Regions from separate parts of the Methylobacterium sp. E-025 genome, predicted to be linked through region 3. Evidence: predicted binding sites of a transcription regulator. Region 3 holds the regulator's gene; each other region holds the start of a gene.

Region 1 (3,253 bases), on a different contig from region 3:
ACGATCTTGTTCTTCTTCACGCGACTCTCCCTGCCGACGACCGTTCCGGTCTTGCGGCCACTGCCTTGCGGCGCCTGTTGGCTCAGGCTCTATTCTTGACGGACCGCGACGGCTCGGCTGCGCGGGACCGCTCGGGGGGAGGTTAGGGCAAGCCAAGGCTGCCCTGCAAACGAACATTATTTGTCGCGACGTTGAAATTAACTCGTTCTTCCACGCGCAGAATATTGAATTCAAACCCTGCGCCTTCGGCATCCCACGGCGCTTCCGCACGCGCGCGGCTCACTGGTCAGCCGGCCGGCGCCGTGTCATGGGCTGAAGCCGTGACCGATGATCCCCACGCCCTCCGCGCCGCAGAAGCGGCCAGCCTCGGCTGGTCCGGCTTCTTCGAGGACCAGTGCGAGGCCGCCGATGCCGGCTTCGCGCCGATGCGGATCGCCCTGGTCCACCGCTCCCGGCTGACGGCGCTGTCGGCGGCCGGCCCCGTCGAGCTGATCCTGCCGGTCCATGCCAGCACCGGCGACGTCACCGTCGGCGACTGGGTCCTGGCCGATCCGCGGACGCTGACCCTGCACCGCCGATTGTCGCGGAGGACCGTGCTGCAGAGGCGCACCGAGGGCGGCAAGGTCCCGCAGGCCGCGGCCGCCAACGTCGACACCCTGTTCGTCGTCACCTCGTGCAACGCCGACTTCAACCCGGCCCGCCTGGAGCGCTACCTCGCCCTGGCCAACCAGGGCGGCACCGACCCGGTGATCCTGCTGACCAAGGCCGACCTGACCGACGACGTCGAGGCCTACCGCCGGCAGGCCGCCGCCCTCCAGCGCGGGCTGTCGGTGGTCGGCGTCAACCCGCGCCGCCCGGACGCCGCGGCGGCGCTGGCGCCCTGGTGCGGGCCCGGGCAGACCGTCGCGCTCGTCGGCTCGTCCGGCGTCGGCAAGTCGACGCTCGTCAACACCCTGGCCGGGCCCGGCCAGGACGCGCCGCAGGAGACCGGCGCGATCCGGGAGCACGACGCCAAGGGGCGCCACACCACGACGGGGCGCTCGCTGCACGCGATGGCGGGGGGCGGCTGGGTGATCGACACGCCGGGGATGCGCACGCTCCACGTCAGCGACGCCGCGGAGGGAATCGACACGCTGTTCGCCGAGATCACCGAGCGCGCGCCCGACTGCCGGTTCCGCGACTGCACCCACGCGCACGAGCCGGGCTGCGCGGTGCAGGCCGCCATCGCCGACGGAACCCTCGACCCCGACCGCCTGGACCGCTGGCGCAAGCTCGTCGCGGAGAATCGCGACAAGACCCCGGCCACGGCGCCGCGGCGCCCGCGCAGGCACTGAGCGCTCGACCGGTATTCGCCGCCTCGTGACCGGGTCGTCCGGCGCGGATCGTCTGTCCTTTCGCGCGCCGTCACCGGACCGTCACGCACGCGACCTATCCGAAGGCGTTCGAAGTCCGATCGCCGTCGAGATCCGTCATGTCCGATTCTGCCCGCCTGACACCGCACCTGTCGGGCGCCGAACCGAGGCGGCGCCCGGGTCCGACGCTCGATCGCGGCCTGCATCCGGGCGGGATCGTCGCGTTCCTGCTGATCCTGGTGGCGGGCCTGGTCTACGCCGGCGTCAGCCTGATCACCGACATGAACGCGGTCGGCCAGACGCCGCTGGCGATCGGCGCCTTCGTGCTCCTCGGCCTCGCTCTGCTGATCGCGCTGGCCTTCGAGTTCGTGAACGGCTTCCACGACACCGCCAACGCGGTGGCGACCGTGATCTACACCCACTCGATGCCGCCGCTCGTGGCGGTGATCTGGTCCGGCGCCTTCAACTTCCTCGGCGTGATGCTGTCCTCGGGCGCGGTGGCCTACGCCATCGTCACGCTGCTGCCGGTGGAGCTGATCCTGCAGGTCGGGTCGGGCGCCGGCTACGCAATGATCTTCGCGCTGCTCATCGCCGCAATCGTCTGGAACCTCGGCACCTGGGCCTTCGGCCTGCCGAACTCCTCGTCGCACGCGCTGATCGGCTCGGTGATCGGCGTCGGGCTGGCCAACCAGCTGATGGCGCCGGAAGGCTCCGCGACCTCGGGCGTCGACTGGGCCCAGGCGCTCGGCGTGTTCAAGGCGCTGCTGTTCAGCCCGCTCATTGGCTTCGTCGCGGCGGCCCTCCTGCTGCTGGCGCTCAAGCTCACCGTGCGGCGCAAGGACCTCTACGAGGCGCCCGAGGGCGACACGCCGCCCCCGCTCTGGATCCGTTCGCTGCTGATCCTGACCTGCACGCTGGTCTCGTTCTTCCACGGCGGCAACGACGGCCAGAAGGGCATGGGCCTCATCATGCTGATCCTGATCGGCGCGGCGCCCACCGCCTACGCCCTGAACCGCACCATGGCCGACGACACGACGCCGGCCTTCATCCAGACCTCGCAGAGCGCCAGCGCGGTGTTCGCGAGCCACGCCGGGACGACGGCCCAGCCCGACGCGGCGGCCGCCCGCAAGCAGGTCTCGGACGCGCTCAAGACCAAGGACCTGAACCAGCCGGCGGTCTACGGCGCGCTCGCGGCCCTCTCCACCGACATCGCCGCCAACGTGCGGAACTACGGTGCGATCAAGCAGGTGCCGGCGGCGCAGACCTCGAACCTGCGCAACGACATGTACCTCGCCGCCGACGCGATCCGGCTGCTGCCGAAGAACGGCGCCAGCTTCTCGGAGGCCGAGGCCGGCACGCTGAAGGCCTATACCGGCCTGCTCAACGACGGCACGCGCTACATCCCGACCTGGGTGAAGGTCTGCGTCGCGCTGGCGCTGGGCCTGGGCACCATGGTCGGCTGGAAGCGGATCGTGGTCACGGTCGGCGAGAGGATCGGCAAGACCCACCTGACCTACGCGCAGGGCGCCTCGGCCGAGCTCGTCGCCGCCGGCACGATCGGGCTGGCCGAGGTCTACGGCCTGCCCGTCTCGACCACCCACATCCTGTCCTCGGGCGTCGCCGGCACCATGGCGGCCAACGGCTCCGGGCTGCAGATGTCGACGGTGCGCAACATGGCGCTGGCCTGGGTGCTGACCCTGCCGGCGGCGATCACCCTGGCGGGCATCCTGTTCTTCATCCTCCGCCACGTCTTCTGAAGCCAACGCCTTTCGAGGCCTGCGCATGTCCCGCTCGTCGCCCCGGGATCGCCCGCAGCGATCACCCGGACGCGTCCGACCGGATCGTGCGCCCGGCCGGGCGAGGGCGCGCGCGGTCGGGTTTCAGGGGCGGCGCCTTGCATG
Region 2 (3,253 bases), on a different contig from region 3:
GCGCGAGACCTTCGCCACATCCACCCGGTCGCATCGAGGCAGGATCGGACCTGATCGAGACGCGGTCGTCTCACGATGCCGTGTGGCCGAAGACGCGGCGCCGACCCGGTGAACGCACCGGACGACGCGGGATGAGGACGCATCCGAGGCACGATCGTTGCGCCAAGGCCGCAGCGCTCAGTAATCTTGCAGCCCTGCGATTGCAACGCAGCGACCTCCGACGCGGGTGGCTCTCCCCATCGATGTGTGGCGCCGGCGCCGTTTCGCACCGCAATATCACGGGATGCGCCGTTTCGCGGGACTGCCGTCGCATTGCCGACGCATTGGCAGGATGGGGTCCCCCCCGAAGCAGGACGCGTTCGCAGGAACGGCCCTCGGGCTGTGGCGCGGTTGCGTCAGCCCCGCAAACACGCACGCGAAACGGCCCAGGACCGGCCCGTTCAGATCGGTTCCAGGCTAGAGCGCTGGAATTCGAATTTTTTTCACGTTAAGCAGCCCCTTGGTTCGGGGCTACGCAAACAGGAGCCGTATCTTGGGAATCCCCCTCCGGTATGTCGCGACGATCGGCAGCTACATCATCAAGCAGCATCTCACCGGCCGGAAGCGCTATCCGCTCGTGATGATGATGGAGCCCCTGTTCCGCTGCAATCTCGCCTGCGCCGGCTGCGGCAAGATCGATTACCCCGACGAGATCCTGAACAAGCGCCTGCCCGTGGCGGACGCGCTGGAATCCGTGCGCGAGTGCGGCGCCCCGATGGTGGTGATCGCCGGCGGCGAGCCGCTGCTGCACAAGGACCTGCCGCAGATCGTCGAGGGTATCATCGCGCAGAAGAAGTTCGCGATCGTGTGCACGAACGCGCTGCTGCTCGAGAAGAAGATCAAGGAGTACAAGCCGAGCCCGTACTTCACCTGGTCGATCCATCTCGACGGCGACAAGGAGATGCATGACGGCTCGGTCTGCCAGCGCGGCGTCTACGACAAGGCCGTGGCGGCGATTGCCAAGGCGAAGGAGATGGGCTTCCGCGTCACCATCAACTGCACCTTCTTCAACAACTCGTCCTCGGACAAGATCGCCGACTTCTTCGACAGCGTGACCAAGATGGGCATCGACGGCATCACCGTCTCGCCCGGCTACGCCTACGAGCGCGCGCCCGACCAGCAGCACTTCCTGAACCGCAAGGCGACGAAGGACCTGTTCCGTGGCGTGTTCCGCGCCGGCAAGGAGAAGGGCCGCCAGAAGTGGGCGTTCCAGCAGTCGGGCCTGTTCCTCGACTTCCTCGCCGGCAACCAGACCTACCATTGCACGCCCTGGGGCAACCCCACCCGCACCGTGTTCGGCTGGCAGAAGCCCTGCTACCTGCTCGGCGAGGGCTACGCGGCCACGTTCAAGGAGCTGATGGAGGAGACCGACTGGGATTCCTACGGCACCGGCAACTACGAGAAGTGCGCCGACTGCATGGTCCACTCGGGCTACGAGGCCTCCTCGGTGGTCGATTCGGTGCGCAAGCCCTGGAAGCCGCTGATCCACGCCATCCGCGGGATCAAGACCGAGGGCGAGATGGCCCCCGAGGTCAGCCTCGAGAACCAGCGCCCGGCAGAGTTCGTGTTCTCCCGCAACGTCGCCCAGAAGCTCTCCGAGATCAAAGCCTCCGGCGTCGACACCAAGCGCGAAGCCCGCAACCGCACCGCGGCCTGACGGCTCGGCCACGCGCATTCGAGGAGGCCCGCCCGGGAAACCGTGCGGGCCTCCTTCGTTTCGTCGAGGCTCGGTGGAGCGTCGTGCCTTTCGCGACACGGTGCCTGCAGCCGACCCAACGCAGGACAAATATCCTTCCTGCCGTCACCGGGCCGTCACGCCCGATCCCTAGCTGCGGCTCAGCTCGAGTGGCTGGGGGATCCCGCGATGGTGACACGGTACGGCGCGGCGCGAGCCGTGGGCTCATTCGGCGTGGTCGCATTTTTGGCGGGCGCGGCCTCGGCCCAGGCGATCCGCACGCCGAACCTGACGACGGCCGACGGCCCGGTGGCGGTGACGGTCGGCGATGCGACCGTCGTGAACCAGGGTCTCCAGGGCGTCGGCCGGCTGCCGGCCACCACCCGCGACTTCCTCGGCGACACGCTGGGCTCGTTCTCCGCGCTCGCGATCGACCTCGCCAGCTGGCGGCGCTCGGGGGCCACCTACAGCGGCACGCTCTACACGCTGCCCGATCGGGGCTACAACGATCCGAGCGGCGGGCTGTTCTCCGATTACGCCGGCCGGCTGAACCGCTTCAATCTCAGCTTCACGCCCGATCCCGGCGCGGGCCTGCCGCAATCGACCGCCTCCCAGCGGCAGATCGCGATCGTGCCGAACGGCGGCATCGTGCTCACCGACGCCAACGGCCGGCGCTTCAGCGGTCTCGATCCGGCCTCCGGCACCACGACCCAGCTCGGCGCGGTGCTGCCTTCGGCGGCGAGCGAGCCGAGCGCAGGCCGGATCAGCCTCGATGCGGAAGGTCTCGCGCGGCGACTCGACGGCTCCTTCTACGTCAGCGACGAGTACGGGCCGAACATCTATTACTTCAGCGCCGGCGGGCAGCTTCAGGGCGTGCTCGGCGTGCCCGACGCGATCCGGCCGCGCACGGCCGGGGCGCTCGACTTCAACTCGATCAACCCGCCCGACACCGGCCGACGCAACAACCAGGGCTTCGAGGCGCTGTCGCTGGCCCCCGACGGCCGCAGCCTCGTCACCATCCTGCAGAGCGCCACGCTCCAGGATTCCGGCCCGAATCAGCAGCAGCGCAACAACACCCGCATCCTGATCTACGACCTCGCCGGCAGCGCGGTACCGGCCGCGCCCGCGCGCGAATACGTGCTGCAGCTGCCGACCTACCGCGACACCGGCAACGGCGGCGCGCCGAACCGGACGGCGGCACAGAGCGACATGCTGGCCCTCAACGACACCCAGTTCCTCGTGCTCTCGCGCGATTCGAACGGGCTCGGCACCGGCAACACCACGCCGATCGTCTACAAGAGCGTCCTGCTGGTCGACATCGCGCAGGCCACAAACATCGCCGGCACCCCCTACGACGGGGCCACCCCGATCTCGCCGGGGGGCACCCTGCGGCCCGGGGTCCAGCCGGCGCAGACGACCGAGATCGTCAACCTGCTGAACCCGGTCCAGCTCGGGCGCTTCGGCATGTACCTCAACACCAACCCGGCGACCCAGACCACGCTCTCGGAGAAGTTCGAGGCCCTCGGTCTCGTGCCGGTG
Region 3 (3,253 bases):
AGCAGCTGCGCAGCGAGTTCACGATCGTCATCGTGACGCACAACATGCAGCAGGCGGCCCGCATCTCGCAGTTCACCGCCTTCATGTATCTCGGCGAGGTCATCGAGGTCGGCCCGACCAACCGCATCTTCATGAACCCGACGGTGCGCCAGACCCAGGACTACATCACCGGCCGCTTCGGCTGAGCCGCACCCGGATCGTTCGAGGACCCACGCCCATGCCCGGCCACATCGTCACGTCCTACGACACCGACCTCGAAGACCTGCGCCGCTCGATCTCCGAGATGGGCGGCGTCGCCGAGAAGATGATGACCGAGGCGACCGACGCGCTCGTCCGCCGCGACACCCAGCTCGCCCAGGCGGTGATCGTCGCCGACAAGCGCCTCGACACGCTGCAGCGCGAGATCGAGGAGCGCGCGGTGCTGCTCATCGCCCGGCGCCAGCCGATGGCGATCGACCTGCGCGAGACGATCTCGGCGATCCGCGTCTCGGGCGACCTCGAGCGCATCGGCGACCTCGCCAAGAACATCGCCAAGCGCGTCGTCGCGATCAGCGACCAGGCCCAGGCCCAGAAGATCGTGCTCGGCGTGCAGCACATGAGCGACCTCGTCCAGGAGCAGCTCAAGGACGTGCTCGACGCCTATGCCAGCCGCGACGTCAACGCGGCCCACAACGTGTGGGAGCGGGACGGCGAGATCGACGCGCTGTACAACTCGCTGTTCCGCGAGCTGCTGACCTACATGATGGAAGACCCGCGCAACATCTCGTTCTGCACGCATCTTCTGTTCTGCGCCAAGAACGTCGAGCGCATCGGCGACCACACCACCAACATCGCCGAGACGATCCACTACCTGTCCACCGGCGAGAACCTCGCGGGCGACCGCCCGAAGAACGACGCCTCGAACTACGCGACGGTGGCACCGGGCGCCTGAGGGCTGCCGTCTCCTCCCCTCCTCCTCTGCGCGGGGAGGGTGGGCCTCGCGTGAGCGGGGGTCGGGAGAGGGGAGCGACCGCTCCGGATACGGCGCTCCCCTCTCCCGACCCGCTTCAGGGGGAGGGAGGTCCGTGGCGATGGATGAGAAAGTCGGGCGGTCCGCCCGGGAGTGCCCTGCATGCGTACGCGGATCCTGATCGTCGAGGACGAGGAGGCGCTGACCACCCTCCTGCGCTACAACCTCGAAGCCGAGGGCTTCGAGGTCGATTCCGCCGCCCGCGGCGACGAGGCCGAGCTGCGCCTGCAGGAGCAGGTGCCCGACCTGATCCTGCTGGACTGGATGCTGCCGGGGCTCTCGGGAATCGAGCTGTGCCGCCGGGTGCGGGCGCGGCGCGAGACGGTGTCCCTGCCGGTCATCATGCTTACCGCCCGCGGCGAGGAGGGCGACCGCATCCGCGGCCTCGGGACGGGGGCCGACGACTACATCGTCAAGCCGTTCTCCGTGCCGGAACTGCTGGCGCGCGTCCGCGCGCTGCTGCGGCGCGCCAAGCCCAGCCACGTCGCGAACCTGCTGGAAGCCGGCGACATCGAGCTCGACCGCGACAGCCATCGCCTGCGCCGGGCCGGCGGCGAGATCCACCTCGGGCCGACCGAGTTCAAGCTGCTCGAGTTCCTGATGCAGAGCCCCGGCCGGGTCTATTCCCGCGAGCAGCTCCTCGACGGCGTATGGGGCCACGACGTCTACATCGACGAGCGCACCGTCGACGTGCATGTCGGCCGCCTGCGCAAGGCCCTGAACCGCGCCGGCGAGACCGACCCGATCCGCACCGTCCGCGGCTCGGGGTACGCCTTCGACGAGACGTTCTCGGGCGAGGATTGAGTTCGGCTTTCGGTGGACGGCTCAAGCGATCGCAACGATCCGCGACCTGCCGTGGGTCCCTTCTTTCATGGGGAGAAGGACAGGATGAGGGGCGTGAGTCATCCGGGTCGGTCACGCCCCTCACCCCAACCCTTTCCCCATGGGAGAGGGAGCCGTCGCGCACACTGAAGTGATTTCAGTCCTACGAAAATTATATTTTTACCAAGCTTCAGGGGACCTTCGTCCCCCCGCCGTCGAGCTTCGCGCTGCGGCCCGTCGCCTTCACGGCGTCCAGCGCGCTCAGCATCGTCCCCTCGGTGAGGATCTGCGGCAGCACCGTCGGCTCTCCGGCACCCGCGTAGAGCAGGTAGAGTGGCACGCCGCTCCGGCCGTGGCGCTCGAGCAGGCGGGTGATCTCCGGGTTCTGGTTGGTCCAGTCGCCCTTGAGATACGTGACGTCGCGCGCGCGCATCGCCGCGCCGACCGCCGCCGTCCCGAGCGAGGTGCGCTCGTTGACCTGGCAGGTGATGCACCACGCCGCCGTCATGTCGACGAAGACCGGCCGGCCGCTCGCCAGCAGCGCGTCGAGGCGGGCCTGCGTGAACGGCTCGATCCCCTCGGCCCGGGCCTGAGCCCCCGGTGCGACGCGGTCGTGATCGAGGGTGAGGGCGAGCCCCGCCACGCCGGCGACGGCGAGCACCGCGAGGCCGCGGGCGAGCTGCGCCCGGACCAGCCGCGCGTCGCGGCCGAGCTCCCACGCCCAGGCGGCGAAGCCCATCAGCACCAGCCCGATCAGCGCCGCGAGCAGGCCCTGCGGCCCGACCTGCTGCGCCAGCACCCAGACCAGCCAGGCGACCGTGGCGTAGATCGGGAAGGCGAGGGCCTGCTTCAGCACGTCCATCCACGCGCCGGGTCGGGGCAGCGCGCGCAGCGCCGGCGGCCACAGGGTGAGCGCCAGGAAGGGCAGGGCGAGGCCGAGGCCGAGGCTCGCGAACACGACGAGGCCGGCAGCGGTCGACTGCGTCAGCGCGAAGCCCACGGCCGAGCCCATGAACGGGGCGGTGCACGGCGTCGCCACGACCGTCGCGAGCACGCCGGTGAAGAACGAGCCCTGGAGCCCGGCCCGCCGGGTCAGCCCGTCGCCGAGCCCGGACAGCCGCCCGCCGAGGTGAAGCATGCCCGACAGGCTCAGGCCCATGGCGAAGAGCAGGTAGGCCAGCGCCGCCACCACGGTCGGCGATTGCAGCTGGAAGCCCCAGCCGATCCCGGCGCCGCCCGCCTTCAGGGCGATCAGCAGCGCGGCCAGCGCCAGGAAGGCCGCCAGCACCCCCGCGGTGTAGGCGAGCCCGTGCAGCCGGACCCGCGCCGGCGCCTCGCCGGAATGCCTCACCAGGCTCAGCACCTTGATCGACAGCACCGGGAAGACGCAGGGCATCAGGTTGAGGATCAGGCCGCCGAGCA

The links. The regulator PhoB, encoded in region 3, activates phosphate uptake and scavenging genes when phosphate is short. The targets are predictions, from matches to a motif close to TGTCATNNANCTGTCAT.
Region 1: a site for PhoB is predicted at 1,403-1,419, ahead of MKK64_RS27760 (inorganic phosphate transporter). Genes of this name have one in related genera too.
Region 2: a site for PhoB is predicted at 1,839-1,855, ahead of MKK64_RS11090 (esterase-like activity of phytase family protein). Genes of this name have one in related genera too.

Annotation. Positions count from the first base shown of each region.
Region 1 covers NZ_JAKSYR010000200.1:55,082-58,334, forward strand. Annotated here, with positions in the region: gene MKK64_RS27750 (acyl CoA:acetate/3-ketoacid CoA transferase) at 1-20, opposite strand, end outside; gene rsgA (ribosome small subunit-dependent GTPase A) at 303-1,334, shown strand; gene MKK64_RS27760 (inorganic phosphate transporter) at 1,472-3,109, shown strand.
Region 2 covers NZ_JAKSYR010000090.1:8,671-11,923, reverse strand. Annotated here, with positions in the region: gene hpnH (adenosyl-hopene transferase HpnH) at 533-1,696, shown strand; gene MKK64_RS11090 (esterase-like activity of phytase family protein) at 1,949-3,253, shown strand, end outside.
Region 3 covers NZ_JAKSYR010000071.1:58,869-62,121, forward strand. Annotated here, with positions in the region: gene pstB (phosphate ABC transporter ATP-binding protein PstB) at 1-185, shown strand, start outside; gene phoU (phosphate signaling complex protein PhoU) at 218-931, shown strand; gene phoB (phosphate regulon transcriptional regulator PhoB) at 1,112-1,813, shown strand; gene MKK64_RS07670 (protein-disulfide reductase DsbD family protein) at 2,022-3,253, opposite strand, start outside.